DNA from 3 places in the Arthrobacter sp. NPDC080082 genome. Region 2 is predicted to be linked to each of the others. Evidence: riboswitches for the same ligand, from Rfam matches in the RefSeq annotation. Region 2 holds a riboswitch; each other region holds the start of a gene.
The links. Region 2 has a riboswitch for thiamine pyrophosphate ahead of thiO (glycine oxidase ThiO). Riboswitches for the same ligand answer to the same signal wherever they lie in the genome.
Positions count from the first base shown of each region.

Region 1 (7,552 bases), on a different contig from region 2:
CGTGCTGTATGCCGGCGAGGTCAACTGGGACGCCGTCAACCTCGAGGGCAAGCAGCGCCGGATCGAGAACGCGCTCAAGTCCGGCGACTCCGTCCTGGTCCAGGTGACCAAGGACCCGGTGGGCCACAAGGGCGCCCGGCTCACCAGCCAGATCTCGCTGCCCGGCCGGTACCTCGTGTACGTGCCCGGCGGTTCCATGACGGGCATCTCCCGCAAGCTGCCCGACGTCGAACGCAACCGGCTCAAGCGCATCCTCAAGGACCGCCTGCCGGAAGACGCCGGCGTGATCGTCCGCACCGCGGCCGAGGGAGCCTCGGAAGAGGAGCTGACGCATGACATCAACCGGCTCCGCGCCCAGTGGGAGGGCATCGAAAGCCAGGCCACGTCCACCAAGATCCTCGCCCCGGAGCTCCTCTACGGCGAACCGGACCTGACCATCAAGGTGGTCCGCGACGTGTTCAACGAGGACTTCTCCAAGCTGATCGTCTCCGGTGAGGAGGCCTGGGACACCATCGAGGCCTACGTCACCTACGTGGCGCCGGACCTGGTGGGCAGGCTCGAGAAGTGGACCAAGGACACGGACATCTTCTCCGCCTGGCGCATCGACGAGCAGATCCACAAGGCTCTGGAACGCAAGGTCTTCCTGCCGTCCGGCGGCTCCCTCGTGATTGACCGCACCGAGGCCATGACCGTGGTGGACGTCAACACCGGCAAGTTCACCGGCAGCGGCGGCAACCTCGAGGAAACCGTCACCAAGAACAACCTCGAAGCGGCCGAGGAAGTCGTCCGCCAGCTGCGCCTGCGAGACATCGGCGGCATTATCGTCATCGACTTCATCGACATGGTGCTCGAATCCAACCGCGACCTCGTTCTGCGCCGCATGGTGGAGTGCCTGGGCCGGGACCGGACCAAGCACCAGGTGGCCGAGGTTACCTCGCTCGGCCTCGTGCAGATGACCCGCAAGCGGATGGGCACCGGCCTGCTGGAAGTCTTCGGTGAGCAGTGCGAGGCCTGCGCCGGCCGGGGCGTCGTCACGCACGACGAACCGGTCGAGCACCGCCGCGCCAACACCGTCGCCGCGGAACACCATGTTCCGCGCACCGAGCAGCAGCCCGCCGCCCGCAACGAGCGCAAGCGCCGCCGCGGCAAGGGCGGCCAGGGCACCGAGGGCCAGCAGCAGCAGGTGCCGGCGGCCGGGCACCACGAGCCCACCGAGGCCGAGCGGCACGCCAAGGCCGAGGCCACCCGTGCAGCGCTGGCGAATATCGCGGCGGCCGCCCACGCGGCCCACCTGCACGACGGCGACGCCAGCGCAGCGCCCGACGCCGAGACACGGCAAGCGGCCCTGGACGCCGCCGTCGAGCTGGCCTCCACCGAGGAAGCAGCCGGCCGTCCCGCCGCCGTGCTGACCTTCGGGGGCGAGCAGGTGGCACTGCCCTTCGTCGAGCACGCCGAACAGGCGCCGCAGCCGGCCCTGACCCTGGACCTGCTGACTGAGGCGTTCGCCAACCTGGGCGACTCGGACTCGCGGAACCGCCAGTCCGGGACCACGGCGACCGCGGCCCGCGAGGCCGCCCCGTCCGTGGAAGCGCCGGCTGTGGAGGAACGGTCCGTGGATGCCCCTGCCCCGGAGGCTGAGGCACCCGCCGAGGCTCCGGCCGGCGGTCGGTCCGCTGACCAGTCCCGAGCCACCCGGGGCCGGGGACGTGCCCGCACGGCCCGGATCCAGCCGCCGAACGCCCGCAACCGTGCGGCCGAGCCGGAAACCCGTCGGGAAGCTGCCCCGCAGCAGGCTCCGAAGCAGGACACCCGGCAGCAGGAGGCTCCGAAGCAGGACACCCGCCGGCAGGAGGCTCCCAAGACGGCCGCGCAGACGGCGGCCCCCGTCGCCACCCGCACTCCGGCGGCAGCGGAACCGGCCACCGGCCAGCGCCGTCCGCGGCGGCACCGTAGTGCCAGCCGTGCCCAGGGGGCAGCCAACGAGACCGCCGTCGAGCAGCGCCGGCAGGCCTCCGCCCCGTCCGGCCAGGGCTCCGTCCACGAGGCCAAGGCACCGGAAACGGTCAAGCCGGTCGTCAAGGACAACGGAGGCCCGATCATCCTCGGCGTCGGCGTACCGGCCTCGGAGCTCTAAACCGCTCCGCCGCCGCACCACCCGGTACCGCTCAGTACCACTCGCGGGTATCTCCCGGACTCGACGTTTCGAAGCGTCGACTCCGGGCGGTACCCGCGAGCCGGTTAAGGGGAGTCCGGCCGGAGGTGGGACCGGGCAGAACGGGCCGCCGGGCAGCGAAACCGGGGAGGGGCGCTACGCTGGAACGCGACACGGGGTGCCGCGCATCGGGCCGGCTGAGATCCACACCCGTTGAACCTGTCCGGTTAGCACCGGCGAAGGGATGTCTCTTGTCTTCGACCCAACCCGCGGTAGCACCCGCGGCTCTCTCAACCACTCCCGCGGCCGGCGCCAGTTTCCTGCAGACGGTGTTCCCGGCATCCAGGGCCGACGCCGCCGGACCCGAGGCGTCGGCCGGCACGGCCCACGCGGCCACCGGGCGGGCCCCGGTCCCCAGGGTCCTGGCCATCGCCGGTTCCGACCCCTCCGGCGGCGCCGGAATCCAGGCGGACCTGAAGAGCATCGCGGCCATGGGCGGCTACGGCATGGCCGCCATCACCGCCCTGACCGCGCAGAACACCCGCGGCGTCCGGTCCGTGCACGTGCCCCCCGCCGCCTTCCTGACCGAGCAGCTGGACGCCATCGCCGAGGACATCACCATCGACGCCGTCAAGATCGGCATGCTCGGCGACGCCGGCGTCATCGACGCGGTGCGGGCGTGGCTGGAACGTACCCGGCCCGCCGTCGTCGTCCTGGACCCCGTCATGGTTGCCACCAGCGGTGACCGGCTGCTGCAGGAATCGGCCGTCGCGGCCCTGCACACCCTGCTGCCGCTCGCCGACCTGGTCACCCCGAACCTGGCCGAACTCGCCCTCCTGCTGGATGAACCGGTCGCCGCCGGCTGGGCGGAGGCGCTGGAGCAGGGCAAGCGCCTCTCCGCGCTGGCCGGAACCACGGTCCTGGTCAAGGGCGGCCATCTCGAGGAGGACGCCGACGGCGGGTGCCCGGACGCGCTGGTCAACAGCGCGGGACTGCCCGGCAGCGAGACCGTGGTGGTGCCGGGGGAGCGGGTCGACACCCGCAACAGCCACGGCACCGGGTGCTCGCTGTCCTCGGCCCTTGCCACGGCCTACGCCGCCGGCGGGGACTGGGAAGCGGCGCTGCGCCGCGTCAAGCCCTGGCTGCTGGGGGCGCTGCGCGAGGCCGTCCGGCTCGACGTCGGCACCGGCAACGGACCCGTCCACCACTTCCACCACCTCGCCCAGCCGGCGGAATCGGGGCCCGGGGCCGGCACGGAACACTTCACGGAACGCCTTAGGGAACCCGGCGACTTTGCCACCGGCCTCGAGCCCATCGCCGCGGAGGGCCTGTCGGAGATCTACGCCCTGGACTTCATCCGGGGCCTGGCCGACGGGACCCTGCCGGAGCACGAGTTCGCCTACTACCTCGGCCAGGACGCGCTCTACCTCAACGGCTACTCCCGGGTGCTCTCCCGCGCCGCCGCGCTTGCCCCGACGGAGGCCGAGCAGCTGTTTTGGTCACGCTCGGCCGCCCAGTGCCTGGAGGTTGAGTCGGAACTGCACCGCAGCTGGCTCGCCGGGCGCGCCGGCACCCCGCGGCAGGGTCCGGTTACCAAGTCCTACGTGGACCACCTGCATGCCGCGTCCCTGGCCGGCAGTTACGGGGTCCTCGTGGCCGCGGCGCTGCCGTGCTTCTGGCTCTATGCCGAGGTGGGCGCCGCGCTGCACGCACAGTTCCTCGCCGCGGGCGCGGACGAAGGCCACCCCTACGCCGCCTGGCTGCGGACCTACGCGGACGCGGCCTTCGCCGAGTCAACCCGGCAGGCGATCCGCTACACGGATGCCGCCGCCCGCCGCGGTTCCGCCGCCGAACGGGGCGCCATGACCGAGGCGTTCGTCCACTCGGTGCGCTTCGAGGTGGACTTCTTCGACGCGCCGAGGCTGCACGCCTGACCCGGAACGGGAGCCGCGGCCGGTAAGGTGGTGGGGCGCGGTTCCCGAAAGCGGCTGCGGCGCCCGGTCCGGTTCCTTGGAAAACGGCACTGTGGCACCGGTCACGCCCGACTCTCCGGGGCCTGCCTCGTTTGCGGCCGAAGGCGAAATTAGCGTAGTCTTGATCTTCGGTGCTTACGCCAACACTTGGGTTATGACCCTGAGGACCTGTCCACCCCACGCGGGACGGATGATCCACGGGATAGCTCATGGGTTCCCCCGGGGAACCTGCCGGCGTTGAGGCACAGCGTGAGCCGCTCCGGTATTTCGGGGCCAGGTTCCGCACGCAAATCTAGTAATAAACGTCGAGAGAAGTGAGTTCCCCAGTGGTGTACGCGATTGTCCGCGCAGGCGGCCGCCAAGAGAAGGTTTCTGTTGGAGACTTCGTTACCCTGAACCGCGTCCCCGGTGGAGCCGGCAGCACCTTTGAGCTGCCCGCACTGCTCCTGGTGGACGGTGACAAGGTCACGTCTGCCGCAGCGGACCTGGCTAAGGTAACGGTTACGGCTGAGATCCTGGAAGACCTCCGTGGTCCCAAGATCGTCATCCAGAAGTACAAGAACAAGACCGGTTACAAGAAGCGCCAGGGTCACCGTCAGGAACTGACCAAGGTCAAGATCACCGGTATCAAGTAACTTTCCGTTACTGATCAGGTTCCCGCAGTTTCCCAGAATTTTTTGAAGGCAGGCATTCCAAATGGCACATAAAAAAGGCGCGAGCTCCACTCGCAACGGTCGTGACTCCAACGCCCAGTACCTCGGCGTGAAGCGCTTCGGCGGCCAGGTTGTTTCCGCCGGCGAGATCATCGTCCGCCAGCGTGGCACCCACTTCCACCCGGGCGCCGGCGTTGGCCGCGGCGGCGACGACACCCTGTTCGCACTGACCCCCGGCGCTGTCGAGTTCGGCACCCGCCGCGGCCGTCGCGTCGTGAACATCGTGGCTGCTGCAGCCGCAGAGTAACACCTACGTTTCACAATCGGTGGGGCGGGCCAATGGGTCCGCTCCACCGGTGTTTTAACCGCATTACAATCATTCCGGGACCTTGCGGACCGGGAACAGCACTGAGGAGATCCACGTGGCCAGCTTTGTAGACCGGGTAGTACTGCACGTATCCGGCGGTACCGGCGGTCACGGGTGTGTCTCCGTCCACCGTGAAAAGTTCAAGCCCCTCGGCGGACCCGACGGCGGCAACGGCGGCAACGGCGGCGACGTCATCCTCCGCGTCGACCCCCAGACCACCACCCTCCTGGACTACCACCACGCCCCCCACCGGCACGCCACCAACGGCGGCCCCGGCATGGGTGACTGGCGCGGCGGCAAGAACGGCGAGACCCTGGTCCTGCCCGTTCCCGAAGGCACCGTCGTCAAGAGCAAGGACGGCACCGTCCTGGCCGACATGGTGGGGGAGGGCACCGAATACATCGCCGCCGCCGGCGGCCTCGGCGGCCTCGGCAACGCGGCCCTGTCCTCGCAGAAGCGCCGCGCCCCCGGCTTTGCCCTCCTCGGCATCGAGGGCGAATCCAGCGACATCGTCCTGGAACTGAAGTCCATCGCGGACATCGCCCTGGTCGGCTTCCCGTCCGCCGGCAAGTCCAGCCTGATCGCCGCCATGTCCGCCGCGCGGCCCAAGATCGCGGACTACCCCTTCACCACCCTGATCCCTAACCTCGGCGTCGTCCAGGCCGGCGACGTCCGCTTCACCATCGCCGACGTGCCCGGCCTGATCGAGGGCGCCAGCGAGGGCAAGGGCCTCGGCCACCACTTCCTGCGCCACGTCGAACGCTGCGCCGCCCTGGTCCACGTCCTCGACTGCGGCACGCTCGAATCTGACCGCGACCCGCTCTCCGACCTGGCCGTGATCGAGGCCGAGCTGGAGAAGTACGCCGTCGACATGAGCTACGCCGGCACCGACGGCGAGGTCGTTCCGCTGAATCACCGCCCGCGGCTGGTCGCCCTGAACAAGGTGGACCTGCCCGACGGCAAGGACATGGCCGAGTTCGTCCGCCCCGAACTGGAGAAGCGCGGCTACCGCGTCTTCGAAATCTCCGCCACCAGCCACGAGGGCCTGCGCCAGCTGGGCTTCGCCATGGCCGAGATCGTCAAGGCCGCCCGCGATGCCGTCGCCGCGACCCCGCCGAAGGTCGCCGCCCCGGTGCTGCGCCCCCGCGCGGTCAACGAATCCGGCTTCACCATCCGGCGCGAGGAACGCGGCATGGAGCCGCTGTTCCGCGTCCTGGGCGAAAAGCCGGTCCGCTGGGTCAAGCAGACCGACTTCACCAACGAGGAAGCCATCGGCTACCTCGCGGACCGGCTGGCCAAGCTGGGCGTCGAAACCGAGCTGTTCAAGCAGGGCGCCAAGCCCGGCGACGCCGTCGTGATCGGCGAGGACGACGGCGTCGTCTTCGACTGGGAGCCCACCATGATGGCCGGCGCGGAACTGCTGGCCTCCCCGCGCGGCACCGACATCCGCTTCGCGGACATCGGCGACCGGCCCACCCGCGGCCAGAAGCGCGAGGAACAGCAGGAACGCCGCGACGCCAAGGCCGCCGCCCGCGCCGAGCTGGAAGCCGAGCGCAAGGCCGGCATCTGGACCGAATCGGTCAGCGGCCGCCGCGCCCAGCAGCCGCTCAAGGAGAGTGGACTCGGCGACGCCGATGACCAGTAACGCCACCCGGGCCGGCGACGTGACGCCGGCAGTATTTCCCGGCCGGGCACTCCTGGCCGACGCGCGCCGGATCGTCGTCAAGGTCGGCTCCTCCTCGCTGACGTCCATCAAGGGCGGCATCGACGAGGAGGCCCTGACCGGCCTGGCCGACGCCCTGGCGCACAAGCGCAACGCCGGAACCGAGATCATCCTGGTTTCCTCCGGCGCGATCGCCGCCGGCCTGGCACCGCTGGGCCTGGAGAAGCGCCCCCGCGACCTCGCCACCCAGCAGGCCGCGGCGAGCGTGGGGCAGGGCCTGCTCATGGCCCGCTACACCCACGCCTTCGGCGCCCACGGGGTCACTGTCAGCCAGGTCCTGCTGACCGCGGACGACTTCATGCGCCGCAGCCAGCACACCAACGCGTTCCGCGCCCTGGACCGGCTGCTGAACCTCGGCGTCGTGCCCGTGGTCAACGAGAACGACACCGTCGCCACCCACGAGATCCGCTTCGGCGACAACGACCGGCTGGCCGCCCTGGTGGCCCACCTGGTCCGCGCCGACGCGCTGGTGCTGCTCTCCGACGTCGACTCCCTCTACGACGGGCCGCCCGCACGCGGCGCCCGGAGGATCCCGCACGTCGCGGGCCCCCGTGACCTCGAGGGCGTCTCGATTGGCAGCACCGGCAAGGCCGGCGTGGGGACCGGCGGAATGGTCACCAAGGTGGAGGCAGCCTCGATCGCCGCCGGCTCCGGCATCCACGCCCTGGTCACCTCCACCCCGAA
Region 1 covers NZ_JBFBKQ010000002.1:245,941-253,492, forward strand. The annotation lists gene AB0O44_RS05465 (Rne/Rng family ribonuclease) at 1-2,134, shown strand, start outside; TPP riboswitch at 2,317-2,414, shown strand; gene AB0O44_RS05470 (bifunctional hydroxymethylpyrimidine kinase/phosphomethylpyrimidine kinase) at 2,575-4,086, shown strand; gene rplU (50S ribosomal protein L21) at 4,452-4,760, shown strand; gene rpmA (50S ribosomal protein L27) at 4,822-5,085, shown strand; gene obgE (GTPase ObgE) at 5,201-6,790, shown strand; gene proB (glutamate 5-kinase) at 6,780-7,552, shown strand, end outside.
Region 1: it holds a riboswitch for thiamine pyrophosphate, as region 2 does, so the genes downstream of both, AB0O44_RS05470 (bifunctional hydroxymethylpyrimidine kinase/phosphomethylpyrimidine kinase) here and thiO (glycine oxidase ThiO) in region 2, are expected to answer to the same signal.

Region 2 (7,552 bases):
TTGCGGAAGGCGCGCAGCGCCTGTTCGCGGGCGCCCTGGCCGAGGTCACCGTGGATGGCGGCGGCCGCGAACCCGCGGTCCACGAGTTCCTCCGCGACCTTTGCGGCGGTGCGCTTGGTCTTGGTGAAGATGATGGTCCGGCCGCGGCCGCGGGCCTGCAGGATCCGGGCCACCACCTCGACCTTGTCCATGCTGTGGGCGCGGTAGATCAGCTGGCGGATGTCCCGCTTGGTCAGGCCCTCGTCCTCGGGGTCCGCGGCGCGGATGTGGGTGGGCTGGCTCATGTAGCGGCGGGCCATGGCGATGACCGGGCCGGGCATGGTGGCGGAGAACAGCAGGGTCTGGCGCACGGCCGGGGTGGCGGCGATCAGCGTCTCGACGTCGGGCAGGAAGCCCAGGTCCAGCATCTCGTCGGCCTCGTCGAGGATGACCATCTTCACGTTCTTGAGCACCAGGTGCTTCTGCTTGAACAGGTCGATCAGGCGGCCGGGGGTGCCGACGACAACTTCCACGCCCTTCTGCAACGCATCGACCTGCGGCTCGTACGCGCGGCCGCCGTAGATGGTGGCGATCCGGGCGTTGCGCTTGCGGGCGGCGTTCTGCAGGTCGTTGGCGACCTGGACGGCGAGCTCGCGGGTGGGGACGATCACGAGGGCCTGCGGGGCACCCGGTGTCGGGAGGGCGTCGTAGCCTGCGTCGTCGCGGCCGATGACCCGCTGCAGCGCGGGGATGCCGAAGCCGAGGGTCTTGCCGGTGCCGGTCTTGGCCTGGCCGATGATGTCGTGGCCGCCCAGGGCCACCGGCAGGGTCATGGCCTGGATGGGGAACGGGTGTGTGATCCCGGCGTCCGCCAGGGATTCGACGATGTCGGCGCGGACGTTGAAGTCGGCGAACGTCTTTTCCGGAAGGGCGTGGGGCGCCTCGTCGGAGCTGATGGTTTCTTCCGGTTCGATCGATTCCGTGCCGGATTCGTCGGTCAGAAGCTGATGCGTGTGCAATTCACTCACGGGGAGTTTCCTTATTCATTTGGGTTGCGCTGCCTGCTCGACGGGGCGGCGGAGGGCCGTTCCGGAGCACGCTCGGTAGGCGCAAGCAAGTCCAGTGGAGCCGATCGCGGGCTATCTAGATGCTGGCACTGGGACCAGCGGGTGTGTCTCAAGATCGCGTAGGGGCGGGCTTGTTGATTCGAAATTACGAGGAAATCAACGACCGGGCATCCATTACTACCCTTCCAGTCTAGCCGTTCGGCCCCTGCGTCCCCGACGGCGCGGCCGTTGCGGCGCGGTGCGGCCTCAGCCCGCGAGCTCCAGCCGCACCTCGCGGGCGGCGATGTCAGCCGAGACGACGCGTACCCGGACCAGGCTGCCCGACTCCATCTCACCCGGGCATCGGGCGGTCACGGCCGGCTCCGCGATCTGCACGATTCCGGACGGACCGTTGCCGTTTCCGTTCGCTTTTGTCCCATTCCCGTTGCCGTTGCCGGCCCCCGCGCCGTTACCGTTGGCGGGCTTCGACCCGGAGATGACGACGGCGTCGAACTCCTGGCCGACGTGGTTGACCAGCAGCGCCGCCTCGACCGTGTCCAGCGACATCCGCTCCAGCTTCCCGGCGAGCTGGTCCGAGGCGGCCATGATCGCGGGCAGGGACGGCAGCGCCTCCCGGGCCCAGGCGGGAACTTCGGCGCCGTTCGAGAGCGCCTCGCAGATGACCAGGACGAACCGGTCGATCAGCCGCCGCAGCGGGGCGGTGGAGTGCGCGTAGGACGCGCCGATGGCGGATTGGATGGCGTCGTCCGGGACGCTGCCATCGAACGGGGTGTACCCCGCGCCGCGGAACAGCATCCCGGCCGAGTGCAGGATGGCCAGCTGCTTGGGGTCCGTGGGGTCCAGGGTGCGCAGGTATTCCCCGTAGCTGGTCTGCCCGTCCCACGGCTTGCCGAGCGCTCCGGTCTGCCGGCGGAAGTGGCGCAGGGAGCGTTCGTCCGGCGCGGGCATGGTCCGCAGGATGCCCACCTTGCCCTCGAGCATCAGGCCCGCGGCGGCCATCCCGGTCATCAGCGAGATCTGCGCGTTCCAGTCCTCCACCGGCAGCGGGGGAGCCGCGACGATCCGGTAGCCGCCGTCGGGGAGCTGTTCGATTTCCTGGTCCGGCATGTTCAGGCTCGCTCCGCCGCGCTGCCGCTCGAGCTCCACCCGCTTGCCGCCGACCTCTTTCAGCAGTTCCAGAACGGGGGCGGCCGTGCCGGCGTCGAGGTCCGCCTGCACCCCGGCGTAACTGAGCTTGGCGCGGCTGATGACCCGGGCGCGGCGCACCAGGACCGAGGACACCTCGGCGGCGGCGTCGAGCTCGAACTCCCAGACGAAGGCCGCGCAGAGCTGGCCGGCCAAGAGGCTGCCGGCGGCCTCGCTGATGACCTCGGGGTGGAGCGGGATGCGGCCCTCGGGCGTGTAGAAGGTCTGCCCGCGGCGGCGCGTCTCGGCGTCGAGCGGGCCGCCGGGGGCCACGAAGGACGGGACATCGGCGATCGCGTAGAAGACCTTGTATCCGTCGCCGGAGCGGTCAATGAACAGGGCCTGGTCCAGGTCCGTGGACGACGCCGGGTCGATCGTCACGAACTCCACGTGGGTCAGGTCCAGGCCGGGAAGTTCGTGCCCGGCCACCGCCGCCTCGGCGTCGCGCAGCGCCTCCTCGGGGAACGGCCCAGGCAGTTCCAGTACTGTTCGCAGGGCCTTCAGCGCCCCGGCGAGCTGGTTTTGCTGCTGGCGGACGCTCGGCGTCAGGCGATGGTGAGACACGAAAGTCAGGGTAGCCCGAAATCCGCCGCTAGTCTTGAACGATGAGCACTCCGACGCCGGATTCCGCCCGCGATCACCGCTTTCTCACGGACCTGCTCGGCGTGATGGCCTACAGCGAACTCTCCGCCTTTGAACGGCTCTCCTCCGACGCCCGCTACGCGCCCACCCTCCGGGACCGGGCAGTGCTGGGCCGGCTGGCGGTGCGGGAGTTCGAGCACTACGAACTGGTGTGCGCCCGGCTGCAAGCCGTGGGTGAGGACGTGGAGGGCGCCATGGTGCCGTTCCAGCGCTCGGTTGACCACTTCCATGAGCGGACGCGGCCGGCCGACTGGTTCGAGTCGCTGATGAAGGCTTACGTCATCGACACCGTCTCCGCCGACTTCTACCGTTCCCTGATTCCGCGGCTGGATCCCGCCACCGCGGAACTCGTGGAGCAGGTCCAGGCCTCCGAAGAGGCCACCGGGGTGCTGCGTGAACGGCTCAAGCAGGCCCTGGCCGACGATCCCCGGCTGGCCTCCCGGCTGGCGCTGTGGGCACGGCGGCTTCTCGGCGAGGCGCTGACCCAGGCGCAGCGGGTCGCGGCCGACCACGCCTTCCTGGCCGTCCAGGGTTCGGAAGCAGCGGGCAACGGGGCAACGGGCAACGGCGTCCCTGCGGGCACGGATCCGGTCCGGGCGCTGCTGACTTCGCTGGCCACGGCGCACTCACGCCGGATGACCCTGCTGGGCCTGGCGGGGTAGAGGGCCTGCGGCCGGTGAGGCCGAGGCGACCGGCCGCGCTTAGGCACGGCCGCGACTAAGCCCGGGCGTCGAGGGCGGCGAGCAGGGCCTGCGCCGCAGCGGCGGGGTCCTCCGCCTCGGTGATCGCCCGGACCACCACGATCCGCCGGGCCCCGGCGTCGAGGACCTGCTCCACATTTGTCAGGTCGATGCCGCCGATCGCGAACCACGGCACGACGCCGGCCACCTTGCCGCCGTCGCCCGCGGCCTCGGCGTGCTCGATCGCGTCGGCGGCGTAGCGGACCAGGTCCAGGCCGACGGCGGCCCGGCCGGGCTTGGTGGGTGTCGCCCAGACCGGGCCCACGCAGAAGTAGTCCAGCCCGCTCCGGCCCGGCGCGGCGGCGATGGCGGCGTCGACCTGCTCCGGGGTGTGAGTGGACAGGCCGATCACGGTGTCCTTGCCGAGGAAGTCCCGGGCCGCTCCGAACGGAATGTCCTTCTGCCCGATATGGAACACCGGCGCGCCGGCCAGCGAGGCCAGGTCCGCGCGGTCGTTGACGGCCCAGAGCCGGCCGTGGCGCGCCGCGACCGTGTGCAGGACCTCCAGCAACTCCAGTTCCTCCGCGGCTTCGATGGTCTTGTCCCGGAGCTGGATGATGTCCACGCCCCCGGTAAACGCGGCATCGACAAAGGCTTCAAAGTCTCCGCGGTCCTTGCGGGCATCGGTGCAGAGGTACAAACGGGCGGTGCTGTGGACATCCTGGCTCATGCCCCAAGCGTAGTTCCTCTAAACTGGGCGCATACCGCGGGAGCCCCGCAGGCCGGTGACGGCGCAGGGCTGAGAGGGCGTCAGAGCCGACCGCTTGACCTGATCCGGCTAGTACCGGCGTAGGGAAGGAACCCATGAACACCACCCCCAGCCCTAAGGCCCGGCCGCACGGCCCCGGGGCCCCGCCTGACGGCCGCCACGGCGCCGTCGACGTCGCCGTGATTGGCGGGGGCGTGATCGGCTACGGCATCGCCTGGGAACTCCGGCGCTCCGGACGCACCGTGGCGCTGGTCGACGACGCCCCCGGGGACGGCGCCAGCTGGGCCGCCGCCGGCATGCTAGCCCCCGTCAGCGAACTCCACTACCAGGAGGAGGGCCTCCTGCCCCTGATGCTGGAGTCCTCCCGGCTCTGGCCCGCCTTCGCCGGCAGCCTCGCCGACGGGGGCGACGAAGGCGCCGGCACCGGCTATCTCACGACGCCGACCCTCGCCGTGGGCGCCGACGCCGCGGACCGCCAGGCGCTCGCGGACCTGCGCGCCCTCCAACTGGCCTCCGGCCTGTCCGTCGGACCCCTCACCGTGCGGGAGGCCCGCCGCCGCGAACCGTTGCTCAGCCCGGCGATCTCCTGCGCCTTCGAGATCCCCGCCGACCATCAGGTGGACCCGCGCCGCCTGATCACCCGGATCACGGCGCTGCTGGCCGCCGACACCGGGTTCCGGGCCGTCCCGCAACGGGCCGAGGGCCTAATCCAGGCGGACGGCCGGGTCGCCGGCGTGCGGCTCAGCGGGGGAGGGGAGATCCGGTCGGTCGAGACCATCGTGGCCAACGGCCTGGGCGCCGCCGCCCTGCAGGACCTCCCGGCCGGGCTCACCCTGCCGCTGCGGCCGGTCCACGGCGACATCCTCCGGCTCCGGGTGCCCGAACGGCTGCGTCCATTGCTGAGCTCCACCGTGCGCGGACTGGTCCGGGGCGTCCCGGTCTACATTGTTCCGCGCGGGGACGGCACCGTGGTGGTGGGCGCCACCCAGCGCGAGGACCAGGCCCGGGACCGGGCCGTCTCCGCCGGCGGGGTCTACCAGCTGCTGCGCGACGCCCAGCAGCTGGTCCCGGCCGTCGCCGAGCTGGAACTCGACGAGGCCACGGCCAGGGCCCGCCCCGGCACCCCGGACAACGCCCCGCTGCTGGGACGGGTCCGTGCCGCCGGCGGCGGCCACGTCCCGGGCCTGGTGATCGCCACCGGCTTCTTCCGGCACGGGGTGCTGCTGACCCCGGCCGCCGCGGCCATCTGCCGGGAGCTGCTGGACGGCACCCCGGACCCGCGGTGGGACGGGTTCCTCCCGGACCGCTTCGACCGCCCGCACACGGACGCTGAGCACAGCCAGTCGACCAGCCAGGCGCACAGCCCTACCAATGCTCTCCACCCCGCGACCCACAGGACAACCGCATGAACATCACCCTCAACGGGAAGCCGCACGCGCTCCCGGACAACGCCACGGTCGGCGCCCTCGTCAGCGGCGTCACCGGCCGGCCCCTGGCGGACAACGGCCAGGCCACGGACGGACGCAAACTCGGCGTCGCCGTCGCGCGCAACGCCGAGGTCGTGCCCCGCAGCCGGTGGCACGCAACAGAACTCATCGAGGGCGACGACGTCGAACTCGTCACCGCGGTACAGGGAGGATGAACGGCATGAAGGAAGCAGACACCGCGCAGGAGCCCGCCGTGAAGGCCACGGCGCACCGCGACCCGGTGACCTTCGACGGCGTGGAGCTGGGCTCCCGGCTCATCATGGGCACCGGCGGCGCACCCAGCCTCGACGGCCTCGGCGCCGCACTGGAAGCGTCCGGCACGGAACTGACCACCGTGGCGATGCGCCGCTACTCCCCGGCCGAGAGCGGATCGCTGTTCCAACTGCTGGCCGACCGCAACATCCGGGTGCTGCCCAACACCGCAGGATGCTTCACCGCCCGCGACGCGGTGCTCACCGCCGAACTGGCCCGCGAGGCGCTGGAGACGGACTGGGTGAAGCTCGAAGTGATCGCCGACGAACAGACGCTGCTTCCGGACGCCCTGGAACTGGCCGACGCCACCGAACAGCTGGTGGCGCGCGGGTTCAAGGTCTTCGCCTACACGAACGACGATCCGGTCCTGGCGCTGCGCCTGGAGCACCTCGGTGCCACGGCCGTCATGCCGCTGGGCGCGCCGATCGGCACCGGCCTGGGCATCCTGAACCCGCACAACATCGAACTGATCGTCTCCCGGGCCTCGGTACCCGTGGTCCTCGACGCCGGCATCGGCACGGCCTCGGATGCGGCGCTGGCCATGGAGCTGGGCTGCGATGCCGTGCTGCTGGCCACCGCGGTGACCAGGGCACAGAACCCGGTGCTGATGGGAGAGGCGTTCAAACACGCCGTCGCCGCGGGCCGCCTGGCCCGGCTGGCCGGCCGCATCCCGCGCCGCGAGCACGCGCTGGCGTCCTCCGGCATGGAAGGCCGCGCCGAGTTCCTCTAGGGACCGCGGCCAGGGACCGCGGCTACCCGCCGGGGGAGCGGGGTAGCCTAGGCGCATGAAGATGCGCCTAGAAGTGATCCAGGTTCCGGTGGCCGACGTCGACGCGGCCAAGGAGTTCTATTCCGAGCGACTGGGGTTCGTGCTGGACCACGACGTCGAACACATCCCGGGGATGCGGGTGGTCCAGCTGACGCCTCCCGGCTCCGCGGCGTCAATTGTGATCGGGACGGGAATGACCGGGATGAAGCCCGGCAGCCTCGAGGGGCTGCAACTGGTGACCCCGGACCTGGCCGCGACGCGCGCGGAGTTGGTGGGCCGCGGGGCGGAGGTCAGCGAAATCGAGGACATGGGCGGCGTCCTATTCGCCCACCTCAGCGATCCGGACGGCAACCGCTGGGTGCTGCAGCAGGCGCTGTAGGGGGCTAGGAGCGCAGGATGGCGTTCAGCCGCTCCGTGTCCTGGGCGGTGCGGGACCGGCCCAGGAGCACGACGGCGGCAACCGCGGCGGCCGCGGCGAGCAGCAGCGGCAGGATCCACGGGATCCAGGTCAGGCCCGGCTGATAGCCGAGGCCCGCGGCCTGGAAGATGATCCAGCTGAGCATCCCCACCGTGAGGGCGACACCGGCGGGTACGGCGATGCCGTACTTGGCATGCCGCTTGCCATTGGCCCAGACGACGAAGCCGGCGGCAACGGCCACCATCGCCACCACGATGAGGGAGAGCACAGCGGGTCCTAGAGGGCGCCGAAGCCGACGCGGCGG
Region 2 covers NZ_JBFBKQ010000001.1:114,349-121,900, reverse strand. The annotation lists gene AB0O44_RS00495 (DEAD/DEAH box helicase) at 1-1,007, opposite strand, end outside; gene AB0O44_RS00490 (RNB domain-containing ribonuclease) at 1,293-2,795, opposite strand; gene AB0O44_RS00485 (ferritin-like fold-containing protein) at 2,837-3,535, shown strand; gene thiE (thiamine phosphate synthase) at 3,591-4,283, opposite strand; TPP riboswitch at 4,310-4,427, shown strand; gene thiO (glycine oxidase ThiO) at 4,418-5,731, shown strand; gene thiS (sulfur carrier protein ThiS) at 5,728-5,964, shown strand; gene AB0O44_RS00465 (thiazole synthase) at 5,970-6,791, shown strand; gene AB0O44_RS00460 (VOC family protein) at 6,847-7,209, shown strand; gene AB0O44_RS00455 (hypothetical protein) at 7,214-7,516, opposite strand; gene AB0O44_RS00450 (DUF3107 domain-containing protein) at 7,525-7,552, opposite strand, start outside.

Region 3 (7,552 bases), on a different contig from region 2:
TCCTTCTTGGCCTTCTTGGTGATGGCTTCCGGAATGATGACGGAGCCCTTCTCCGGGGCTACGAAGCCTTCCTTGGCAGCCTTGGTCTTCAAGGTGCCTTCCTGGCCGGGCAGACCCTTGAACTTCTGCCAGTCACCGGTGATCTTCAGGATCGCGGCAACCTGCTCGGACGGCTGAGCGCCGACGCCGAGCCAGTACTGGGCGCGGTCCGAGTCGACCTCGATGTACGAGGGCTCTTCGGTCGGGTGGTACTTGCCGATCTCCTCGATGGCACGGCCGTCACGCTTGGAGCGTGAGTCCATGACGACGATGCGGTAGTACGGGGCGCGCATCTTGCCGAAGCGCTTAAGGCGAATCTTAACGGCCACTTTTGTGGTCACTCCTGTTTCTGAAACGGGGTCGAACCCGGCGTTCTGCACCCGTGGGGCGGGCCATACTAGGGGGTTCTAAAAGGACAAGATCCAGACGCGGAGAGAGGGGCCACGCAGATCAAGTACCTGATCATTGTGCCAGATCACCGCGCCGATTTCGACTTAACACCCGCGGCGGGTCGCCGCGGGTGGCGCCGCAGTCCGGCTCAGGCAGTCCAGACGTACAGTTCGGTGCGGGCAGCGGGGTCGACGGCGGAGGCGAGCTCCGCGATCCGCCGGGTGTGGCCGAGGGCCTCGGCGGCACCGAAGGGCATGTCCTCCTCGGCCGCCCACTGCCCGGCGACGTCGGCCAGGACGCGTTCGCCCTCGTCGGTCTCGTAGCTAAGCAGCTCGGCGAGGGTCCGGACCATGGCGGCGGGCACGCCGAGCAGTGCGTCACTGGAGACGTCGACCATCGCGAGTTCGTAGTCGGCGCCGGCGGCGTGGACGGCGGTGCCGGCGAGGTCGCCCAGCCGTTCGATCTCGTAGTCGCTGATGCCCTCGATCCGGACGGCGTCCGGGCCGGCGGGGGCGCCCCCGGCGAGGGCGGCGGCCCGCTTGAGCGCGGCGTCATGGGTGGCGACGAAGACTTCGGTAAATCCCACGGGGCTCATCCTTGGATTTCGGGCGGCCCGGGGGCCGCGGCGTGTGGCGTGGTCCCAGCCTATCGGCTGGCGGCCCGGAGGCCGGTCAGCGGACGGCGACCCGGATCCGGTTGCGCCAGGGGTCGTCGAACCGGAGCTCCGCACCCGTGTGGTGGGACGCGACGCCGGCGACCTTGAGCCTGTCCGCGAGGGCGCCGATGTCGTCCCCGGAGGGCACCTCGATCAGCACCTCGCCCAGGCCCAGCGTGTCGCGCCGGGGGCCGGCGCCGCGGCTGTTCCAGACGTTCATGGCCATGTGGTGGTGGTAGCCGCCGGCCGAGACGAAAAGCGCCTGGCCGTGCCAGCCTGCGGTCTTTTCGAAGCCCAGGGTCCCGACGTAGAAGTCGTGGGCGGACTGCACGTCGCCGACCTGGAGGTGGACGTGCCCGACGCCGGCGCCGGTTTCGTGCTGGCCGGCGAGCGACGCCTCGGTGAGGTGCTGCTCCAGGTAACGCTGCGGCGGCAGCGCCAAGCTGTCCATGACAACATTCGCGCCATCCCAGGACCATTCCTCGCGCGGACGGTCCCAGTACAGCTCGATGCCGTTGCCCTCGGGGTCGTTGAAGTAGAAGGCCTCGCTGACCAGGTGGTCCGCGCTGCCGGTGAAGAACCGGGGATCGTACTGGGCTGCGGTGGCGACGGTGGCGGCCAGCGCCGCCTGGTCCTCGAACAGGAGGGCGGTGTGGAAGAGCCCGGCCTCGCCCCGGGAGGGGAGGTTCAGTCCCGGGGCCGGCGCGAGGTGCACCAGCGGCGTCTGGCCGCGTCCGAGGTAGAGGCCGCCGCCCTGCTCGGCCACCACCTCCAGGCCGAGGGCGCGCTGGTAATAGTCGGTCATCATCGCCAGGTCGCCGACCTTGAGCATCACGGTGCCCATCGAGAGGTCGGCCGGCAAGAGGTCCTGGGTGGCGGCGTTGGTGGTCATTGCATCACTCCGGTGCTGTGGGGTTCAGCCGTCATTCGGCGGCTCTCACCAGATAAAATTACTTGAAGCTTCAATTTATTCCGCGGATGCCGCGCCGATGACGTCCCCGCGGAGGACGACGGCGCGCAGATTCCGCAACGTGGAGAGATCCCGCCGCGGGTCAGCGGCGCAGACCAGGACGTCGGCGGGCGCACCCTCGGCGATTCCGGCGGCGCACAGCCAGGCCCGGGAGGACCAGGCGCCGGCGTCGAGGGCGGTGGCCGCGCCCAGTCCGGCGGCATGCAGTGCCTCCAACTCGTCGACGATCCGCCCGTGGGCAATCACGCTCCCGGCGTCGGTTCCCGCGTAGATGGCCACCCCGGCCTCGTGGGCCTCGAGGACCCGCTCGGCCCGGCGTTCCCAGAGCGTGCGCATGTGGGCGGCGTAGCGCGGGAACTTGGGTTCGGCCTGCGCGGCGATGTCCGGGAAGGTGGCGATGTTGACCAGGGTGGGGACGATCGGCACGCCTTGGTCGACGAAACGCGGAAGATGGCGGGGCAGCAGCCCGGTCGCGTGCTCGATGCAGTCGATGCCCGCGTCGAGCATGTCATCGAGGGTGTCCTCGGCGAAGCAGTGCGCGGTGACCCGGGCGCCCTCGTCGTGGGCGGCGCTGACGGCGTCCCTGACGGTGCGGGCGGGGAAGCTTGCGGCAAGGTCCCCGGCGTCGCGGTCGATCCAGTCCCCCACGAGCTTGACCCAGCCGTCCCCCGCCCGCGCCTGCTTCCGGACCTCCTCGACCAGGTCACCGGGGTCCACCTCAACGGCGAGGCCGCGCAGGTAGCGGCGGCTTCGGGCGATGTGGCGGCCCGCACGGATGATCCGGGGCAGGTCCCGCCGCTGCTGGATCCAGCGGGTGTCGTGCACCGCTCCGGCGTCGCGGACCAGCAGGGTCCCGGCGTCACGGTCCGTGCGCGCCTGCGTTTCGGCGACGGCGGCGTCCACGTCACCGCCGGGCCCGAGCCCGATGTGGCAGTGAGCGTCGACCAGTCCCGGGATTACCCACCCGTCGATGACTTGGTCCGGCGCCGCCTCCGGACGGTCGAAGGTCAGCACCCCGTCCACGGACCACAGGCCGCGCCGCTCCCGGTTCACGGCGGTGAGGACGGGCCCGGTGAATTCGATGATGCCGCTCATGGGTCCCAGCCTAATCGCGGCCGGCGGAAACCTTGGAGCCGTGTCCGGGGCCCTGTGGTAGCTTCGTCTACGACCACACGGGAGCCCTTGCAGGGGCTGAGATCGGGCTGAGGCAGCCTGCGACCGTTGAACCTGTCCGGGTAATGCCGGCGAAGGAAGTGAGTAACCCTTGCGCACCACAAATTCCCAGCACAGCCCTGCCCTTGCGTCGCACACGTTGGCCTACATCGAAGGCGACGGCCTGCGGGTCCCGGTGACCGAGATCGCCCTGGAGCCGTCCCCCGGCGGCACCCCAAATCCCCCGTTCCTGGCCTACCGCACGGCGGGGCCGGTCAGCGACCCGGTGGCGGGCCTGCCGCCGCTCCGTGCCGACTGGATTGCCGGACGCGGGGACACCGAGCCCTACTCCGGCCGGGAGCGCAGCCTTCTCGACGACGGCAAGTCCGCGGTCCGCCGCGGAGCCGCCTCGGCGGAGTGGCGCGGCGCTCCTCCGGCACCGCGCCGGGCCCTCCCCGGCCGGACCGTCACCCAGATGCATTACGCGCGGCAGGGCGAGGTGACGCCCGAGATGCGCTTCGTCGCGCTGCGCGAGAACTGCGACGTCGAACTGGTCCGCAGCGAACTCGCCGCCGGCCGGGCCATCATCCCGGCGAATATCAACCACCCCGAGTCCGAACCGATGATCATCGGGAAGGCCTTCCTCGTGAAGATCAACGCCAACATCGGCAACTCGGCCGTCACCAGCTCCATCGCCGAGGAGGTGGACAAGCTCCAGTGGGCCACCCAGTGGGGTGCAGACACGGTGATGGACCTCTCCACCGGGGACGACATCCACACGACGCGCGAATGGATCCTCCGCAACTCCCCCGTGCCCATCGGCACCGTCCCGATCTATCAGGCCCTGGAGAAAGTCAACGGCGAAGCGAACGCGCTGACCTGGGAAATCTTCCGGGATACCGTGATCGAGCAGTGCGAACAGGGCGTGGACTACATGACCATTCACGCCGGCGTGCTGCTCCGGTACGTGCCGCTGACAGCCAACCGGGTCACCGGGATCGTGTCCCGCGGCGGCTCCATCATGGCCGGCTGGTGCCTGGCGCACCACCGGGAGAACTTCCTGTACACCCACTTCGACGAGCTCTGCGAAATCTTCGCGAAGTACGACGTCGCGTTCTCCCTCGGCGACGGGCTGCGGCCGGGGTCGACGGCGGATGCCAACGACGCCGCGCAGTTCGCCGAACTGGACACCCTCGCCGAGCTCACGCAGCGGGCCTGGGAATTCGACGTGCAGGTGATGGTGGAGGGCCCGGGCCATGTCCCGTTCCACCTGGTCCGGGCAAACGTAGAACGCCAGCAGGAGCTGTGCAAGGGGGCGCCGTTCTACACCCTGGGTCCGCTCGTGACCGACGTCGCCCCCGGCTACGACCACATCACCTCCGCCATCGGCGCAACCGAGATCGCCCGGTACGGGACGGCCATGCTCTGCTACGTCACCCCCAAGGAGCACCTGGGCCTGCCGAACCGGGACGACGTGAAGACCGGCGTGATCACTTACAAGATCGCCGCCCACGCCGCGGACCTTGCGAAGGGCCACCCCGGCGCGCAGGAGCGGGACGACGCCCTGTCCAAGGCCCGCTTCGAGTTCCGCTGGCGGGACCAGTTCGCCCTGTCCCTGGACCCGGTCACCGCCGAGGCCTTCCACGACGAGACGTTGCCCGCCGAGCCGGCCAAGATGGCGCACTTCTGTTCCATGTGCGGGCCGAAGTTCTGCTCGATGCGGATCAGCCAGGACATCCGGAGCGAGTTTGGTTCCGCCGAGGCGCAGGCGGCCCGGGCCGACGCGGGCATGCGGGAGAAGAGCGAGGAGTTCCTCGCCTCCGGCGGCAAGGTCTACCTGCCGGATCCGGGGGTGGGGGCCGCCCGGGACTAGCAGGCTGGGACTAGGAGGCCCGGAGTAAGGAGGGGCGGGTTAGGAGGCGCGGGCGTGCCGGCTGCGGACGACGTCGGCGATAAAGGAGCGGATCGCCCGGTCCCCCTCCGGTGAGTCCTGCGGCCGGTGCCCGCCCGGGGCGGTGCGGTGCCGGGCGCCGGTCTCCACGAGGTAGCCGGCGATCTCCTCATACAGCGGTTCCCAGCCGCCGGTGAGGACCAGGGTGGGAACGCCAGGGACGATGTGCAGCGGCGCCTCCCATGCCGGGGCCTGCAGCCGGAGCCGCCGCGCCTCCCGGGCGTTATCCGCCGCGACTTCCCCGGCGGCGCCGTGCAGCGGGGCGTGCGCGGCGAACACCCGGCGGACGAATTCACGGTGGAAGTCCTCGTCGCCCAGGCTGTGCCGGACATCGAAGAGCGGTTCCATCAGGGCCCGGTGCGCGGCGGTGGCCGGCAGTTCCGCCGTCAGGGACAGGCAGGCCGGTTCCACCAGCGTGAGGGACTGGACCAGGTCGGGCCGTTCGACGGCGGCCATCATCGCGGCGATGGCGCCCTGGGAGTGGGCGACGACGTGGCCTCCGGCGGCACCGCGGCCGTCGTCGGCCAGTGCGCCGAGGACGATCCCGGCGTCGGCCGCGAAATCGGTTTCCAGCGGCTCGGCCACCGGGTCGAAGCCGTGCCGGCGGAGGAAGAGCGCGTCATAGGCCAGCGCCATGCCGTGCTGTTTCGGCCACGCCGCGGCACCGAAACTGCCGGCCCCGTGGACGAAAACTACGCGCTCCTTGAACATGCTCCAAGCCTATTCCACGGGTCCGTCAACGGGGCCGCGACATACGCCGCGGCCCGCCGCAGCGTGTCGCTACTTGCTGCCGCCGAGGAACTTGTCGAAGCCCTTGGGCAGGTTCAGCTGGGAGGGGTCGAAGTCGCCCTGCTGGCCGAAAGAGGCGCCGGTGGGCACGGCCTTGGCGCCGGCTGCGCGCCGTGCCTCCGCGTCCTTGAGCTCCTGTGCGGCCTTGGCCGGGTTGCCGGAGCGGGCCTTCTTCTTCGGCGCGGGCTTGTTGCCCTTGCGGGCCCCCCCGCCCATGCCCGGCATCCCGGGCATCCCCGGAATGCCGCCGCCGGCGGCCATCTTCTTCATCATCTTCTGCGCCTGGGCGAAGCGCTCCAACAGGCCGTTGACCTCGGAGACGTGCACGCCCGAGCCGCGGGCGATGCGGGCCCGGCGGGAACCGTTGATGATCTTCGGCGCGACCCGCTCGTGCGGGGTCATGGACCGGACGATCGCCTCGACCCGGTCGATTTCGCGCTCGTCGAACTGCTCGAGCTGCTGCCGGATGTTCTGCGCACCGGGCATCATCATGAGCATCTTCTTCATCGAGCCCATGTTGCGGATCTGCTGCATCTGGGCGAGGAAGTCCTCGAGGGTGAAGTCTTCCTGGTCGGCAAACTTCTTCGCCATCCGGGCCGCTTCGTCCTTGTCCCAGGACTTCTCGGCCTGCTCGATCAGGGTGAGCACGTCGCCCATGTCGAGGATGCGGGAGGCCATGCGGTCCGGGTGGAAGAGCTCGAAGTCGTCCAGGCCTTCGCCGGTGGAGGCGAACATGACGGGCTTGCCGGTGACCGACGCGACGGAGAGCGCGGCACCGCCGCGGGCGTCGCCGTCGAGCTTGGAGAGCACGATGCCGGTGAAGTTGACGCCCTCGTCGAACGCCATGGCGGTGTTGACCGCGTCCTGGCCGATCATCGAGTCGATGACGAACAGGACTTCGTTGGGGACGATGGCCCGGCGGATCTGGCGCGCCTGCTCCATCATGTCCGCGTCGACGCCGAGGCGGCCGGCGGTGTCAACGATCACGACGTCGTGCAGGGTGCGCTTGGCTTCCTCGACGCCGGCGCGGGCGACGGCGACCGGGTCGCCGGCCGGGTGGTCCAGCTCGGTGGAGGTGGCGCCGGGGTGCGGGGCGAACACCGGTACGCCGGCGCGCTGGCCGACGACCTGCAGCTGGGTGACGGCGTTGGGGCGCTGCAGGTCACAGGCCACCAGCATGGGGCTGTGGCCCTGGGACTTCAGGTGCTTCGAGAGCTTGCCGGCGAGGGTGGTCTTACCGGCGCCCTGGAGGCCGGCGAGCATGATGATGGTGGGGCCGGTCTTGGCCAGCCGGATCCGGCGGGTCTCGCCGCCGAGAATCTCGACGAGTTCCTCGTTGACGATCTTCACGATCTGCTGGCTGGGGTTCAACGCACCGGAGACCTCGGCGCCGAGGGCACGCTCGCGCACGCGGGAGGTGAATTCGCGGACCACCGGCACGGCGACGTCGGCGTCCAGCAGGGCACGGCGGATCTCCCGGACCGTGGCGTCGACGTCGGCCTCGGTCAGGCGGCCCTTGCCGCGAAGGTTCTTGAAGGTTGCTGTCAACCGGTCAGAGAGTGAATTGAACACGCGCCGTGCACTTCTTTCAGTGGATCTGCAGCTG
Region 3 covers NZ_JBFBKQ010000002.1:150,560-158,111, reverse strand. The annotation lists gene rpsP (30S ribosomal protein S16) at 1-368, opposite strand, end outside; gene AB0O44_RS04995 (hypothetical protein) at 578-1,015, opposite strand; gene AB0O44_RS04990 (VOC family protein) at 1,101-1,976, opposite strand; gene AB0O44_RS04985 (amidohydrolase family protein) at 2,052-3,149, opposite strand; TPP riboswitch at 3,217-3,324, shown strand; gene thiC (phosphomethylpyrimidine synthase ThiC) at 3,319-5,079, shown strand; gene AB0O44_RS04975 (alpha/beta fold hydrolase) at 5,119-5,868, opposite strand; gene ffh (signal recognition particle protein) at 5,938-7,518, opposite strand.
Region 3: it holds a riboswitch for thiamine pyrophosphate, as region 2 does, so the genes downstream of both, thiC (phosphomethylpyrimidine synthase ThiC) here and thiO (glycine oxidase ThiO) in region 2, are expected to answer to the same signal.